DNA from 2 places in the Caulobacter sp. GW821-FHT10A06 genome. Region 2 is predicted to be linked to the other one. Evidence: predicted binding sites of a transcription regulator. Region 2 holds the regulator's gene; the other holds the start of a gene.

Region 1 (8,615 bases), on a different contig from region 2:
AACTACGTTTGTAATTCTATTGAACTGGCGTGCGCGCTGCCGTCAAGTCGCAACCTCAGTCGACCGAGGGAGAGCTGCGGTGAAGACAATGGCGAAAACGTTCACGATCTGCGCGACGTCGTTGCTGCTGACCGTCTCGGCCGGCGTGGCGACCGCCTCCGCCGCCGAACCTTCTGGTTTCGCCAGCAGCGCGGATGTCCAGGCCCAGCTCCGCGACATGCTCGCCGCCATGAAGCCCGACCAAGGGTTCATGTGGCGCCCCCTGGTCCGCGACGGCGCCACCGTGGCGGCGATCGAAATCTGGAAGAAGCCCGGCCGCCCCGCCGTCCACCCCGCCGAAGCCGAATACGCCATCGTGCTGGAAGGCGCGGGCACGCTGGTCTCCGGCGGAACCATGACGGATGCCAAGCCCAAGAACGCTAACCTGATCGAAGGCGGCCAGATCGAAGGCGGCGCGACGCGGACACTCGGCCCGGGCGACGTCATCCTCGTTCCCGCGGGCGTGCCGCACTGGTTCGGGATCACCGGAGAGCGGCTGGTGCTGCTGGGAATTAAGCTGCCGGGCGCGAAGTAGCGGGCCGGTCAGGCGCCAGGACGTCTGTCCACGCTTAGCCCGTTCGGCCAAGCGTGAACGCACGCCAGCAATCAGACGGTCGGCACCGTGCCGCCGTCGATGACAAACTCCGCGCCGTGGATCGCGGCGGCGCGATCCGAGGCCAGGTAGGCGATGACGTCGGCGACCTCATGGGGATCGGCCGGACGCCCGATCGGGATCCCGCCCAGGCTGTCCAGGACGAGTTGCCGCGCCTCCTCGATCGTGCCGCCATTGGCGGCCTGCAGGCGCTTCAGCAAGTCGACGGACGACTCGGTCATGATCCAGCCGGGGGAGACGGCGTTGACCCGCACACCCTTGGGACCCAATTCCTTGGAGATCGACTTGCTGTAGGTCCTGAGCGCGGCCTTGGCGGCGGCATAGGCCGTGGTCGCCTCGGGCAGAGGCAGAACCGACTGGATGGAGGTGACGTGCACCACAGCGCCGGCGCCGCGCTCGATCATCTGCGGAACCAGCAGGCGATCCAGGCGGACCGTGGCCAGAAGGTTCAGGTTCAGTTCGGAGAGCCAGTGATCGTCGGTCAGGGCGACAAAGCCGCCGCCCGGCGAGGACGATCCGCCGATCACGTGGGCGAGGATGTCGACGCCGCCCAGGCGCTCGAGCGCCGCCTTGGCCAGGCTTTCCCCGCCCTGCGCCGTCATCAGGTCTGCCTGGATGAACTCGACGCCGTCGATAGGCTCCAGGCTGCCGCGAGCGGCGGTGATCACCCGGGCGCCGCCGGCCAGGAAGCGGTCCACGGTGGCGCGGCCCAGGCCCTTGGAGCCGCCGCTGATGAGCACGCGCTTTCCCGCGAACTCGGTCGGATCAGCCTTGAGGGTCATGCCGTGATCTCCAGAGCTTTGATGGCGTCGTTTTCGAGCGTGAAGCGGTAGGTGAAGCGGATCGGGCTGCCCTTGAAGTCGCCGTGGGCGGGGCCTTCGACGACGACCTGGCCGTCCTCGTGGCGGGCGGCGTCTGGCGTGAAGATCGCCTTCACGGGGATCACGGCCTCTTCAAACAAGGCGCTGATTTCGGCGTGGCCCCGCAAAACGGCCCCGTTGTCGCGGACGACAGCGTCGGCCGCGAAGGGCTCGAGCATGCCGGCGGCGTCCAGGCGGGCATTCGCGGCCACATACGCGGCGATCGGGGATGGAAGGTCGAGCGACATTTGTTTCTGTCCTGCTTGCTGCACTTCCGGCCGGGGCGGCTGAAAGTGCGATGTCAGCAAGGTAGCGATGGACAGATCGCGCGATAATCAGGACAGTCTGGGACGCTTCATCACGGAAACCGGGACAATGGCGCTGAGCAGCCTGACGGAATTGGACGCCGTCCTCATGGTCGCCCGCCTGGGCAAGTTCCGCACGGCCGCGCTTGAGCTCGGGGTTTCAACGACCGCGCTTAGCAATGCGGTCGGAAAGCTGGAGCGCACGCTTGGCTTACGGCTTTTCAATCGGACGACGCGAAGCGTCTCCCTGACAGAGGCCGGCCAGCAATTCGTCGCGCAAGTCGCGCCCGCCGTGCGCGACATTCATGAGGCCATGGAGGTTGCGCGCGCTCAACAGGCTACGCCTTCGGGCACGCTGCGCATCAACGCCTTTCCGACCGCCGCGCGGGAGATTTTCTCCTGGCTCGTCCTGCCGTTCCTGCGCGCGCACCCTCAGGTCCATATCGATATCGTCACTGAGGGACGTCTGGTGGACATTGTCGCGGGCGGCTTCGACCTGGGCGTCCGGAGCGCGGACCTTGTGCCGGCCGACATGATAGCCCTTCCGCTGGGGCGCGCGCGGCGCAATGTCGTGGTGGGCTCACCAGCCTATTTGAAAGCGCACGGGACGCCCAAGATCCCCCAGGACCTCGCCCAGCATTCTTGTTTCCGCGTCCGGCTTCCCAATGGCGCGATCTACCGCTGGCCGTTCGAGAAGGATGGGCAATCGGTCCATGTCGACGTCGAGGGCGCCATCACCCTCGACGAAGCGAGCCTCGCACGCGCCGCCGCCCTCGCTTCCGTCGGTCTGACCTTGGCGATGGAGTCCGACGTGCGAGACGACATCGAGGCGGGCCGCCTTGTCCGCGTGCTTGAAGATTGGACGCCCACGCTGGCGCCCTTGAGCCTCTACTATCCGAGCCGGCGCAATCCGACCGCCGCGTTCAAGGCGTTCATCGACTTCGCGCGGCGGCATAGTGGAGCCGGCGATCGCTTCCAGTCTCTTCGGACATGAAAAAGGGGACGCCTTTCGACGTCCCCTCATCTCGTTTCAGGCTGGTGGCCTGATCAGCCGGCCAGCGCCGCCTTGACCGCCGCGAGGCCTTCGCTCGCCTTGCTGTCGTCGGGCGCGCCGCCCTGGGCAAAGTCGGCCTTGCCGCCCGCGCCCTGGCCGCCCATGGCGATCACGGCGGCCTTGGCGAGGTCGGCGGCGCTGAACTTACCGGTCAGGTCGGCGGTGACGGCCACGGTGACGGCGGCCTTGCCGTCGCTGGTGCCGACCAGGGCGACGACGCCGCCATTGGTCAGTTGCTTCTTGAACTCCTCGGCGACGCCGCGCAGCTCCTTGCCGCCGACGCCGTCCAGGACGCGGGCGATCAGGGCCGTGCCATTGATGTCTTCCGGACCGGCCGCCGCGCCACCGCCGCCGCCCAGGGCCAGCTGCTTCTTGGCGTCGGCCAGTTCCTTCTCGAGACGCTTGCGGTCGGCGATCAGGGCGTCGACGCGGGCGCCGACTTCCAGGACCGGGGTCTTGAACTGGTCGGCCAGCGACTTGGCCACGCCCGCCTGGTCCAGCAGGAAGCGGCGGGCCGCCTCGCCGGTCAGGGCCTCGATGCGGCGCACGCCGGCGGCGACGCCCTGCTCCGAGACGATCTTGAACAGGGCGATGTCGCCGGTGCGAGCCACGTGGGTGCCGCCGCACAGTTCGACCGAATAGGCCTTGGCCTCGTCGGCCAGCGACTTGCCCAGGGTCAGCACGCGGACGCTGTCGCCGTACTTTTCGCCGAACAAGGCCACGGCGCCGGCCTCGATGGCCTCCTGCGGGGCCATTTCCTTGGTCTCGGCCGGGACGTTCTGGCGGATGACCTCGTTGACCTCGGCCTCGATGCGGTCGAGCTCCTCGGCCGTCAGCGGGCCGCCGTGGCTGAAGTCGAAGCGCATGCGCTCGCCGTCGACCATCTGGCCCTTTTGGGCGACGTGCGGACCCAGCACATGGTGCAGGGCGGCGTGCACCAGGTGGGCGGCCGAGTGGTTGGAGCGGGTGGTGTGGCGGCGCTCGGCGTCGACCGAGGCCACGACCTGGTCGCCGACCTTCAGGTCGCCCGACAGCTCGACGCGGTGAACGAACAGCTCGCCGGCCTGCTTCTGGGTGTCGATGACCTTGTTCTCGCGGCCATTGGCTTCCAGCACGCCGGTGTCGCCGGCCTGGCCGCCGCTCTCGGCGTAGAAGCTGGTGCGGTCCAGCAGCACCTCGACCGTCGTCCCGCCGGTGGCGCTCTCGACCTCGACGCCGTCGACCAGCAGCGCCTTCACGACGCCCGTGGTCTCGGTGTTCTCATAGCCGACGAAGTCGGTCGCGCCGGCCTTTTCCTTGATCGCGAACCAGGCGGCCGCGCCGGCCTGCTGGCCCGAGCCGGCCCAGTTGGCGCGCGCCATCTGGCGCTGCTTTTCCATGGCCGCATCGAAGGCGTCGGTATCGACGGTCAGGCCCTTGGCGCGCACGGCGTCCTGGGTCAGGTCCAGCGGGAAGCCGTAGGTGTCGTACAGCTTGAAGGCGGTGTCGCCGTCCAGCACGCCGCCGCTGGTCAGATTGGCGGTGGCCTCGTCCAGCAGGCCCATGCCGCGACCCAGGGTGACGCGGAAGCGCTCTTCTTCCTGGCGCAGGGTCTCGACGATCGAGGCCTCGGCGCGGCGCAGTTCCGGATAGGCCTGGCCCATCTCGGCCACCAGGGTCGGGGCCAGCCGGTGCATCAGGGGCTCGTTGGCGCCCAGCAGATAGGCGTGGCGCATGGCGCGGCGCATGATCCGGCGCAGGACATAGCCACGGCCTTCGTTCGACGGCGTCACGCCATCGGCCAGCAGGAACGACGACGAGCGCAGGTGGTCGGCGATGACGCGGTGCGAAGGGGCCTGGTCGCCCTCGGCCTTGACGCCGGTCAGCTCGACCGACGCGGCGATCAGGCTCTTGAACAGGTCGACGTCGTAGTTGTTGTGCACGCCCTGCAGGACGGCCGCGACGCGTTCCAGGCCCATGCCGGTGTCGATCGAGGGCTTGGGCAGCGAGACGCGCTCGCCGCCGGCCAGCTGCTCGAACTGCATGAAGACGAGATTCCAGATCTCGATGAAGCGATCGCCGTCTTCATCCGGGCTGCCCGGAGGGCCGCCGGGGATGCCTTCGCCGTGGTCGAAGAAGATTTCCGAGCACGGGCCGCACGGGCCGGTGTCGCCCATGGACCAGAAGTTGTCGCTGGTCGGGATGCGGATGATGCGATCGTCCGACAGGCCGGCGATCTTCTTCCACAGGTCGGCCGCCTCGTCGTCGGTGTGGTAGACCGTGACCAGCAGCTTTTCCTTCGGCAGGGCGAAGTCGCGGGTCAGCAGGGTCCAGGCGTGGTGGATCGCCTGTTCCTTGAAGTAGTCGCCGAACGAGAAGTTGCCCAGCATCTCGAAGAAGGTGTGGTGGCGAGCCGTGTAGCCGACATTGTCCAGGTCGTTGTGCTTGCCGCCGGCGCGGACGCACTTCTGCGAGCTGGCCGCGCGCGGATGGGCCGGCGTCTCGGCGCCAGTGAACACGTTCTTGAACGGCACCATGCCCGCATTGACGAACAGCAGGGTCGGATCATTCTGCGGCACCAGCGGCGCCGACGGCGTCACCGCGTGATCGGCCTTGCCGAAGTAGTCGAGGAAGGTGCTGCGGATCTCGTTCAAGCTGGGCATGAGCGTCTCAAGTGTGGGCGTCCGGCGAGCGGCCGGGAGTCGCGCGCTGCATAGCGCGGTTTTTGGCGGAGGGGAAACCGATCCACAGATGGTGACCCGGGTTGAGGTGGAAAAGGGCGGGTTCGGAGGCTGGATCCCGGCTTCCCCTGCCCCTCAGCCGTCATCCCGCGACTTGTTCGCGGGACCCATTTGTCCGCCGCAGGTGCGGAGCGGAATTGGTCTCTCACACGGAAGCTGAACCATGGGTCCCGCGCATAAAGCGCGGGATGACGGGTCTTGCTTGAACTCTCGCCTCTTCCCCCTCCGGCGCTTCGCGCCACCTCCCCCGCTAGGGGGAGGATCTGCCGCCCAGCCCCGGCCCCTCCCATCAACGAAATAGGCCGCCTGGCATGGGGTCCAGGCGGCCTGTAATCGCGGCCCTCGCGGCGGTCCGGCCGCGGGCGTGTTGAAGGCGGGGACGCCCGGGGTCGGGCGAGGGCCGCGAAACCTTGCGAGGACTATTCTTCCTCGCCGTCCTCCGGGCCGCCGACCAGGAGCTCTTCCTCGATCTTCTGCGACGACTTGCGGACGGCCGCTTCGATCGAGGCGGCGACGTCGGGATTGGTCTTCAGGAACTCGCGGACATTGTCGCGGCCCTGGCCGATGCGCTGGCTGCCGTACGAGAACCACGAGCCGGCCTTGTCGATGATCCCGGCCTTGACGCCCAGGTCGATGACTTCGCCCAGCTTGGAGATGCCCTCGCCGTACATGATGTCGAACTCGACCTCGCGGAACGGCGGGGCGACCTTGTTCTTGACCACCTTAACGCGGACGTTGTTGCCGATGATCTCGTCACGGACCTTCACCGAACCGGTGCGGCGGATGTCCAGGCGCACCGAGGCGTAGAACTTCAGCGCGTTGCCGCCCGTGGTCGTTTCCGGGCTGCCGTACATCACCCCGATCTTGTGACGGATCTGGTTGATGAAGATGACGATGGTGTTGGCCTTGTTGATCGAGGCGGTCAGCTTGCGCAGCGCCTGGCTCATCAGGCGGGCTTGCAGGCCCGGCAGGCTGTCGCCCATCTCGCCTTCGATTTCCGCCTTCGGCGTCAGGGCCGCGACCGAGTCGATCACGACGATGTCGACGGCGCCCGAGCGCACCAGGGTGTCGGTGATCTCCAGGGCCTGTTCGCCGTTGTCGGGCTGCGAGACCAGCAGGCTGTCGAGATTGACGCCCAGCTTGTGCGCATACGACGGGTCCAGCGCGTGCTCGGCGTCGACGAAGGCGGCGGTGCCGCCAGCCTTCTGGACTTCAGCCACCACGTGCAGGGCCAGGGTGGTCTTACCCGAGCTTTCCGGACCGTAGACCTCGATGATCCGCCCCTTGGGCAGACCGCCGATGCCCAGGGCGATATCCAGGCCGAGCGAGCCGGTGGAGACGGACTCCATCTCGACCTTGCCCTTTTCGCCCAGCTTCATCACCGAGCCCTTGCCGAACGCGCGGTCGATCTGGGCGAGAGCCGCCTCTAGCGCGCGTTGCTTGTCGCCTTCTTCCTTGCCCACGAGTTTCAAAGCCGCCTGACTTGTCATTGTTGATCCGCCCTCTATCCCATGATTCCGGTCGCCCGATCGGCGCTTCCAGCGCCGCGTCCCAACGACCTGTGGAACACAGTTAAAGGCGTACATGCTTTGTTCCATGTTCGCAAGATGTTCTCACGGCCAGAAACGTCCGTTTCTGACGTAGGCCAGAATGCCGCACCCTGCCGGGCTGGAAATTCCGTGACACCCGCCGCGCCGAAACCGGTCCTTAAGTCCCGCTGTGCCAGCTTCACTGCTTCTTATGGTCCAGTCTTTTGGGGGGACTGCAGACTTGTCCATCGATCCGCGCCGCCTTCTGGGCCTGGCCTTCGCCAGCGCCGATCTTCTCGTCGAGCTGCAGAGCGGCCGCGTGCGCCTGGCGCTGGGCGCCGCGCAGAAGGTCATGGGCAAGAGCGAGGCCGGCCTGATGGGCCAGGCCTGGTCCGACCTGTTCCATCCCGACGACCGCCCGCTGATGGAGGCCATGCTCAGCTGCGCCGACGACGGCATCCGCCGGGGTCCGGTGGTGCTGCGCCTGGCCGGGGCCGAGGATCGCTGCGTGCGGGTCATCCTGCGCGCCCTGCCCGAGAACGACGGCCGCGTCTCGTGCGCCGCCACCGCCGCCCAGTCGGCCGGCCCGCCCCTGACCGCCGACAGCCTGCAGCCTCGCGAGTCGTTCGACGACATCGCCCAGGGCCTGTTCGAGGCCGCCCGCGTCACCGGCCTGGAGCTGGAACTGGCCATGGTCGAGTTCGCGGGCCTGGGGGCCATGCGCGAAGGCCTGACGCCCAGCGAGGCCCAGGCCTTGGACGTCCGCGTCGCCAGCGCCGTCCGCGCCGAGTCGCACGGCGGTTCGGCCGCCACTCGCCTGTCGCCCGACCGCTTCGCCCTGCTGCGCCAGCGCGACGACCGGCCCGAGAACATGGTCAAGCGCCTGACCAAGATGGTCAGCGCCGAGGCCGACGCCCACGTGGTGCCGCTGGAGTCCGGCGGCGGCTCGTCCCGCGCCCTTCGCGCCCTGCGCTACGCCCTCGACGACTTCCTGCGCGAGGGTCTGAAGGACATGCCGCCGATGACCCTGTCGGAGGCGATGAACCGGTCCGTGAAGCGGACCCTGGCCCGCGCCGGCGCCCTGGGCGTGGCGGTCAGCCAGCGGCGCTTCACTTTGGCCTACCAGCCGGTGGTCTCGCTGGCCACGGGCCTGGCCCATCACCACGAGGCCCTGGTGCGGTTCGAGGACGGCGGCAGCCCGTTCGCCCTGATCCGCATGGCCGAGGAATTCGACCTGATCGAGGAGCTGGACCACGCCATCGTCGAGCAGGCCGTCAAGAAGCTGGCCAATGACCAGGAGCGCAAGCTGCGCCTGGCGGTCAACGTCTCGGGCCAGACGATCGGCAACGAGAGCTTCGTCGACCATGTCAGCCGCCTGCTGGCCAAGTACGACGAGGCCAAGGGCCGGCTGATCTTCGAGATCACCGAGACCCGCGCCATCGACAACCTGACCGTGGCCAACCAGCACATCCAGAGCCTGCGCGGCATGGGCTCG
Region 2 (8,615 bases):
CTGGGCCTGATGATCCTATGCCTGTGGAAGGGCCGCCTGCGCTGGATCGGCGCGCCCATGGCCCTGGCGGTAGCCTTGTGGCCCCGGCCCACGCCGCCGGACGCCTGGATCGCCGCCGACGGGGCGACGGCCGCTGTCCGCTCGGGCGATGCGGCGGTGCTGCTGCGCACCGACGCCAAGCGGTTCGGGGCCGAGCTGTGGGCGCGGCGGCGCGGCCTCGAGCCGGCGACCTGGAGCCTCTATGCCTGCGATAAGCGGGTCTGCGCGCCGGCCCCGGGCGCGCCGGTGCGGCTGTCCTTGGCCTGGAGCCGCAAGACACCCGACGCCGAGACGCTGTCGGGGATGTGCGTGGCCAGCGAGATCGTGGTGATCCGGGGGCCTGCGCCGCAGCGCATCCCGCCGCTGTGCGCCGATGCGGTGCTGCTGACGGCCGAGGATTTCGCGCGGGGCGGGGCCGCCGAGCTCTATCATCGCCCCGACGGCTGGCGCATCGTCTGGGCTCAGCCGTTGCGCGGCGATCGGCCTTGGTCTCGCCTGCTGACACCTGATGTCACGAGGGACGGCTAAGCCTCGCGCCGACCTTCTGGAGGATCCCGCATGTCCAACCCGTTCGCCGCCCGCCGCGCCGCTTTCCGCGCCCTGCACGCCGAGGGCTGCTTCGCCCTGCCCAATCCCTGGGACGTCGGCAGCGCCAAGCGACTGCAGAAACTGGGCTTCAAGGCCCTGGCCTCGACCAGCGCCGGGGCGGCCTGGGCTTTGGGCAAGGACGACGGCCAGATCACGCGCGACGAGGTCATCGAGCACCTGCGGATCCTGTGCGCCGCCACCGACCTGCCCGTGAATGCCGACTTCGAAGCCGGCTTCTCCGACACCGCCGAAGGCGTGGGCGAGAGCGTCACCCTGGCCATCGAGGCTGGCGTTGCGGGCCTGTCGATCGAGGACTGGTCGGGTTCGGCGCTCTACGACCTGCCGGTGGCCCTCGAGCGCCTGAAGGCCGCGCGCGCCGCCATCGACGCTTCGGGTCAGGACGTGATCCTGGTCGGCCGGACGGAGGGCTATCTGCGCGGCAATCGTGATCTGGCCCCGACCATCGAGCGCCTGAAGGCCTATGCCGAGGCTGGCGCGGACTGCCTGTACGCTCCGGCGGTGACCGATCCCGACGAAATCCGCGCCATCGTCCAGGCCGTGGCGCCCAAGCCGGTCAACGTCCTGTTCTGGGGCTCGGACATGTCGGTCGAGAGCCTGGGAGCGCTGGGCGTACGCCGGGTCAGCACGGGCGCTTCGCTGGCGGCGGCGGCCTGGGCCGGGTTCGACAAGGCCGCCAAGCGTCTGGCGGAGGAGGGGCGTCTCTAGGCCCTAGATAGGAAAAGGCCCCGAACCTCGGCTGAGGTCGGGGCCTATCTACTGTGTCATCCCGGAAGCCTCGTAGAGGCTGTCCGGGACCCAGGGCCACCGCACTGCCGGCTGCCCTGGGTCCCGGCTCTCCGCTTCGCTGCGGCCGGGATGACACTATGTTTTCAGTGGTACCGGCGGATCAGGCCCACCAGCTTGCCCTGCACCTCGACCTGGTCGGGACCGAAGATGCGGGTCTCGTACTTGGGGTTGGCGGCTTCCAGGGCGATCGAGCCGCCCTTCTTGCGCAGGCGCTTCAAGGTGGCTTCTTCGCCGACCAGGGCGACGACGATCTCGCCCGAGGTGGCGGTGTCGCCCTTCTTGATGATGACGTAGTCGCCGTCGAGGATGCCGGCCTCGATCATCGAGTCGCCCTGCACCTCGAGGACATAGTGCTCGCCATTGCCCAGCATGGCCTCGGGCACCGGCAGGCGCTCGCGCTCGTGCTGGATGGCGTCGATCGGGGTGCCGGCGGCGATCTTGCCCAGGATCGGCAGGTCGCGGCTGTCATTGGCCGGAGCGGAAGACGCGGCCGGGGCGGGCGGGGGCGAACCGCCGCCCTCGAACACCTGCGGACGGAACGCGCCGCGGCCCTTGGGCGGGGCGGCCGTCGTGGCCTGCTGCGGCAGCTTCACCACCTCCAGCGCCCGAGCCCGGTGGGCCAGGCGACGGATGAAGCCGCGCTCTTCCAGGGCCGTGATCAGCCGGTGGATGCCCGACTTGGAGGCCAAATCCAGGGCCTCCTTCATCTCGTCGAAGGACGGGGAGACGCCGGTCTCCTTGATCCGTTCGTGGATGAACATCAGCAGTTCGTGCTGCTTGCGGGTGAGCATGACGACCTCGATTGGAGCGCGGAACAAACCGCAAACCTTTCGAATGTTCTCTAGGCGTTCCGCGTTAAAGTCAAGTCGAGCGTTGTTCGTCGTAGAAAGGCGAGGAAAATCAACGATTAGCTTGGCTATCAGGGTAAATGTCGACCAGAATCAAAAGCTTAACGAAAGCTTTCAAGCGCGCTTGCGGGCCACGATGATGTCCTGGTCCTGCATCGGCTGGCGACGCCAGACGCCGAGGGCGACGTTCAGCACGTCCAGGCCCAGAGCTTCGTACTGCGCCAGGATCGAGGCCAGGCCGTAGGCGATCGTGTCCTCGGGCATTTCCGGATTGGCCGTCCAGCAGCCGTCCAGGGCGTGGACGAAGTCGAAGGCGATCTGGCCGTCGCCGGTGTTGGCGCGGGCCTCGTCGTCGATCAGGTACCAGGAGATGACGCTGGTCCCGGCGGGCTTCAGCACCCTGGCGATCTCGCGGGCGAACTGGGTCTGGTCGGCGGCCAACAGGTGGGTGAACACCGAACCCAGCCAGACGAAGTCGAAACTGGCGTCGGGATAGGGGAAGACGAAGCGGCTGGCCGGTTGCGAACCTTCCGGGTTGTACCGGTCGCTGTGCATGTCGGCGTGGGTGAATTGGAAGCGCGGGTCGCCGATGGCGATATTGGCCCGGCACCAGTCGATGGCCTGGGCCATGACGTCGAAGCCGGCGTAGCGGCCGGTCTCGTCCAGATAGTCGACCAGCGGCGCCGCCGCGCGGCCGATGCCGCAGCCGACGTCGAGGATGGCGTGGTGCGGCTGCAGGCCCGCGTCGATGAACAGCTGCTTGAACTGTTGGCCGACACGCACGTAGTCGGCGTCAGCGGCGCCGACCAGATGCCAGAGCTCTTGCGGGGCAGCCACGGCCTCGGCCACGGGTAGTGCGGGCGACAGAGCGCGACGCAGCTTGGACAGAAAGGCCCGCATCCGATTCCCTCAAACTCGAACTGGCGCGGACCCTAGCGACGGTTGCGGGCTCAGCCAACCTTGGGGGCGGGCAGCGCCTTGAAGGTGCGGTCCAGGCGCAGGCCGTGGCCGGTCCACGAGAACAGGATCCGCTCGGCGCGGCCGACCAGGTTTTCGGCGGGGATGAAGCCCATGCCCAGCTCCGGCGGCAGATCGGCGTCGCGGGCCACGTCCCAGGCGCAGGAGGCATAACCCTTGGGCGTCGAGCCGGGGTTGAAGCGGCTGTCCAGCGAGTTGTCGCGATTGTCGCCCATAACAAAGTAGCAGCCGGCCGGCACGGTGTAGACGCCGGTATTGGCGGCCTGGGTCTCGGCGCCAAAGCTGTTGGTGGCGTAGGTGCGGCCATTGGGCAGGGTCTCGCGCAGATGGCGCACCGGGATCGGCCAGGCGCCGGGCGAGCCGTTGGCATCGATTCCGGTCAAGGTCTGGGTCACCGGCGCGCCGTTGATGTGCACCACGCCGCCGCTCATCTGGATGCGGTCACCGGGCAGGCCGATGACGCGCTTGATGACGTCGGTGCGGCCGTCGCTGGGCTTCTTGAACACCACGATGTCGCCGCGCTCGGGCGCTTGGCCCAGCAGGCGGCCGTGGCCCACGGGCGGGCTCAGCGGGATCGAGTGGCGGCTGACCCCGTACGGATATTTGGAGACCAGAATGTAGTCACCGACCATCAGCGTCGGCTGCATAGACTCCGAGGGGATCGTGAACGGCTGGCAGAAGACCGTGCGCGGGATCAGGAACACCACCAACACGATGGCGGCCGTCTTGGCGGCTTCGATCAGGCCTTCAGTCCACTTGCGCATCGCCGTTCCCTTGCTTGGCTCAAGCTAAGGTTAGGGCGGGGAGCTTGGCTAAATCGTGGCGCTTTACAGGATGGTCTTCAGTTCCGGATGCCTGGGCGTGACCGGCGCATAGAACGCCGCCAGCGCCGCCAGATCCTTCTCGTAGTCGCCGCTGGGCATCATGGCCGGACCCAGGCCCACCACCTTGCGCTTGTAGTCCATGAAGCCGGGGACCATCGGCACGCCGGCCTTCAGGGCGATGTTGTAGAAGCCGGTCTTCCAGCCGCTGGCCTTGCCGCGCGTGCCCTCGGGCGCGATCGTCAGCATGAACTCGTCGCGGCGGGCGAACTCGTCGGCCATGGCCTGGACCGTGTCGCGCGACTGCGAGCGGTCGATCGGCACGCCGCCCAGGTCCTTCATCAGCCGCTCGAACGGCCAGCGGAACAGCGAGGCCTTGCCCATGAAGCTGAGCTTCAGGTTCAGCGCGTCGGCCGCGCCCAGGAAGTAGACGAAGTCCCAGTTGCTGGTGTGGGGCGCGGCGATGATCACGAACTTGCGGGTCGTCGTCGGGGCCGAGCCCTCGATCGTCCAGCCTTCGCGCTTGAAGAAGGCGACGAGAGACCAATTCACCACGCGGGCGAGCCAATGCATTCGCGTTTCCTCGCGCGGCAGTGTTCTTGTTGAGGCGACTGTGAGCGGGCGAGGCAGAAAACGCCAGACGGCGCGTACCCGATCCGTTAGCCGAGCAGCGCCTTGGTGGCGGCCGTGACGTCGGCCTGGCGCATCAGGCTTTCGCCCACGAGCATGGCCTTGGCGCCGGTAGCCTCCATCCGCACGACGTCGTCGTGGGTGAAGATGCCGCTCTCGGTGACCAGCAGGGCGTCCTTCGGGGCCAGGGCCTGGAGGCGCTCGGTGACGGCCAGGTCGACGACGAAGCTCTTCAGGTCGCGGTTGTTGATCCCGACCAGGTCAGAGCCCAGGGCGCCGGCGCGTTCCATCTCGGCCTCGTCGTGGACCTCGACCAGGGCGTCCATGCCCAGGCGCTTCGCTTCACTCATCAGCTCGGCGGCCAGGACGTCGTCGATCATGGCCAGGATGACCAGGATGGCGTCGGCGCCCAGGGCGCGGCTCTCGGCCACCTGCCAGGGATCGACGAGGAAGTCCTTGCGGATGCAGGGTAGGCTGACGGCCGCGCGGGCGTCGATCAGATAGGCGTCGGCGCCCTGGAAGCTGGGGCCGTCCGTGAGCACGGAGAGACAGGACGCGCCGCCGGCTTCGTAGTTGCGGGCTAGGGCCGGCGGATCGAAGTCGGCGCGGATCAGGCCCTTGGACGGCGAGGCCTTCTTGATCTCGGCGATCAGCGACAGCTTGCCGGGCGCGTGGCCGGCGATCAGCGCCTGCTTGAAGCCGCGCGGCGACGAGGCGTTGCGGGCGGCGTTCTCGAGCGCGCCCAGGGTGCGGCGACGCTTGCGGTCGACGACCTCCTCAAGCTTGTAGGCGGCGATCTTGGCGAGGATGTCGGTCACGCGGGTACTTCCGAATTGGTGGCGGCCACCAGGCCGGCGAGGGCGGCCTTGGCGCGGCCTTCGTCGATGACGTCGGCGGCCAGCTCGATGCCTTCGACCAGGGTCTCGACCTTGTCGGCCACCAGGAAGGCGGCGGCGGCGTTCAGCAGCACGATGTCGCGATAGGCGCCCGTCTCGCCGTCGAACAGGCGGGTGAGCGCGGCGGCGTTGAAGTCGGGATCACCGCCGGTGATGTCGGCCAGCGAAGCGCGCGGCAGGCCGACGGCTTCCGGCGTGATCGTGAACAGGTGGATGCGGCCGTCGCGCCATTCGGCGACCTCGGTCTCGCCCGTGGTGGTCAGTTCGTCCATGCCCGAACCGTGCACCGACCAGGCGCGCTCTGCTCCAAGAGCCCCCAGGGCCTTGGCGATCGGCTCGACGAAGCGCGGCGCCGAAACCCCGACCACCTGCCGCTTGGCGCCAGCCGGATTGGTCAGCGGGCCCAGCAGGTTGAAGATGGTGCGGAAACCCAGCTGCTGGCGGATCGGCGAGACGTGCTTCATCGCCCCGTGATGGGCCTGGGCGAACAGGAAACAGATGCCGGCATCGTCCAGGGCCCGGCGCTGCTGCTCGCGCGTGGCGTCGATATTGACGCCGAGAGCGGTCAGGACGTCGGCGGTGCCGGACTTGGACGTGATGGCGCGGTTGCCGTGCTTGGCGACTTTCAGACCCCCGCCAGCGGCAACGAAGCCCACGGCGGTCGAGATGTTCAGCGTGTGCAGGCCATCACCGCCGGTGCCGCAGACGTCGATGACGTCGTACGGATGCTCCAGCTGCACGGCGGCGCGGCGCATGGCGCGGGCGCAGGCGGCGATCTCGCCCACCGTCTCGCCACGCAGGCGCATGGCGGTGACGGCGGCGGCCACTTGGGCCGGGGTGGGCTCGCCGCGCAGGCAGGCGGCGAAGAACACCTCGGCGTCATCGTCGCCCAGGGTCTGGCCGTCGGCCAGCTTGGCCAGCAGCGGCTTGAAAGCGTCGGACATGGCTAGACCCAGATCTGCGCGTCGCGCTTGACGTTCGCCAGGTCCATGAAGTTGGCCAGCATCTGGTGGCCGCCCTCGGTGGCGATCGATTCCGGGTGGAACTGGACGCCGAACACCGGACGGGTCTTGTGCTGCACGCCCATGATCTCGCCGTCGTCGGTCCAGGCGGTGACCTCCAGCTCGGGCGGCAAGTCTTCGCGGCGGACGGCCAGCGAGTGGTAGCGCGTGGCGGTGAACGGGTTGGGCAGGCCCTTGAAGATGCCCTTGTCGTCGTGGCGGACCTTGCTGACCTTGCCGTGCATCACGGCCTTGGCGCGGATCACCTCGCCGCCATAGGCCTGTCCAATGGCCTGGTGGCCCAGGCAGACGCCCAGGATCGGCAGGCCCTCGGGCGCGGCCTGCAGCAGCGGCAGGCAGATGCCGGCCTGGTCCGGGGCCTTGGGGCCGGGCGACAGCAGGACGGCGGCCGGCGCCAGGCCCAGGGCCTCCTGCACGGTGAGCGCGTCGTTGCGGTAGACGACCGTCTCGGCCCCCAGCTCGTTCAGATAGTGGACGAGGTTGTAGGTGAAGCTGTCGTAGTTATCGATGACGAGGATCATGACGCCGCCTTTCGGAGGTCGGTTCTAGCCTGCGCGAGCCCTTTGTGTAGCGGCATTTTCGCGCGCGGCTTTCAGTTACGGTTACAGCGGACGCGGTCTCAAGCATCATATGGGCATGGACCCGCGTGATTCCGCCCTGGACCCTGTCGCCGTCGCCTATGTCCGCGCTCTGCTGCGGCCGAAGACGCGCATCCAGAAGATGGCGCCGGTGTTGGCCGCCGCGGCCTTCGCCGCGATCTGTGCGCTGAGCTTCGCCACGGTGATGGTGCTGGCGCCGCCTGCGGTCACTCAGCACCTCCCGGGCGATCGCCTAGGCGACTAGTCCCCAAAAAGGTCAGGGGCGGGAAGATAGCCCTAAGGCTCAGCTGAATCGCCAGGCTTCCTCGGCCGCGCGCTTGAGGGCGCGGGACTTGTGCAGGGTCTCGTCGTATTCGGCGTCCGGATCGCTGTCGGCGACGATGCCGCCGCCGGCCTGGACGTACATCATGCCGTCCTTGACCAGCGCCGTGCGCAGCACGATGCAGGTGTCGACCGAGCCGTCGGCGCCGAAATAGCCGACCGCGCCGGCATAGCCGATGCCGCGCTTTTCGACTTCCAGCTCGTCGATGATCTCCATGGCCCGCACCTTGGGCGCGCCCGAGAGCGTGCCGGCGGGCAGGGCGGCCATCAGCACGTCGACCGGATCGACGCCGTCGGGCGCCGTGCCCTCGACGTTCGAGACGATGTGCATGACGTGGCTGTAGCGCTCAATCTTGAAGCTCTCGGTCACGCGGACGTTCGGGCCCTTGGGGCGCTCAGCCGGGGCATTGCGGCCCTGGTGGTTGAGCATGGCCACGCGGCCGACGTCGTTGCGGCCCAGATCCAGCAGCATCAGGTGCTCGGCGCGTTCCTTGGGATCGGCCAGCAGCTCGGCTTCTAGCGCCGCGTCCTGCTCGGGCGTGGCGCCGCGCGGACGGGTGCCGGCGATCGGCCGGATGGTGATCTTGTTGTCGCGCAGGCGGACCAGGATCTCCGGGCTGGAGCCGACCAGGTTGAAGCCGTCCAGGTTCAGGAAGAACAGGAACGGCGACGGATTGGTCCGGCGCAACGAGCGGTACAGGGCGAACGGCGGCAGGTCGAAGGGCGCGCGGAAGCGGTGGCTGGCCACGACCTGGAAGATGTCGCCGGCGGCGATGTAGTCCTTGGCCTTGGCGACCACGTCGGCGTAGTCGGCGCGGCTGACCGGGGTCGTGAACTCCATCGGATCGCGGGCCGGACGCGGCGCGTCATGGCCCAGCGGGCGATGCAGGTCGGCCATGACGATCTCGATCCGCGAGCGGGCGGCGGCGTAAGCGTCTTGCGCCGAGACGCCGGCCTGGGGCCGCACAGCCGTCGTCAGGATGATCTCCTGGGCGATGGCGTCGAAGATCGCCACGATCTGCGGGCGGGTCATGATCCCGTCCGGCAGGCCCAGCGTGTCCTCGTT

Evidence for each region. The regulator LexA, encoded in region 2, represses DNA repair genes until DNA is damaged. The targets are predictions, from matches to a motif close to ATGTTCNCNANNTGTTCT.
Region 1: recA (recombinase RecA) is a predicted target of LexA. The motif match lies at 7,188-7,205, and genes of this name have one in related genera.

What each region holds. Positions count from the first base shown of each region.
Region 1 covers NZ_JBWKNY010000006.1:121,007-129,621, reverse strand. Annotated here, with positions in the region: gene AC07NF_RS18720 (cupin domain-containing protein) at 89-574, shown strand; gene AC07NF_RS18715 (SDR family oxidoreductase) at 646-1,434, opposite strand; gene AC07NF_RS18710 (nuclear transport factor 2 family protein) at 1,431-1,760, opposite strand; gene AC07NF_RS18705 (LysR family transcriptional regulator) at 1,828-2,811, shown strand; gene alaS (alanine--tRNA ligase) at 2,865-5,513, opposite strand; gene recA (recombinase RecA) at 6,011-7,081, opposite strand; gene AC07NF_RS18690 (EAL domain-containing protein) at 7,362-8,615, shown strand, end outside.
Region 2 covers NZ_JBWKNY010000001.1:777,193-785,807, forward strand. Annotated here, with positions in the region: gene AC07NF_RS03425 (ComEC/Rec2 family competence protein) at 1-567, shown strand, start outside; gene AC07NF_RS03430 (isocitrate lyase/PEP mutase family protein) at 598-1,353, shown strand; gene lexA (transcriptional repressor LexA) at 1,518-2,225, opposite strand; gene AC07NF_RS03440 (class I SAM-dependent methyltransferase) at 2,397-3,182, opposite strand; gene lepB (signal peptidase I) at 3,233-4,024, opposite strand; gene AC07NF_RS03450 (lysophospholipid acyltransferase family protein) at 4,088-4,654, opposite strand; gene trpC (indole-3-glycerol phosphate synthase TrpC) at 4,741-5,529, opposite strand; gene trpD (anthranilate phosphoribosyltransferase) at 5,526-6,551, opposite strand; gene AC07NF_RS03465 (anthranilate synthase component II) at 6,554-7,150, opposite strand; gene AC07NF_RS03470 (hypothetical protein) at 7,266-7,472, shown strand; gene trpE (anthranilate synthase component I) at 7,512-8,615, opposite strand, start outside.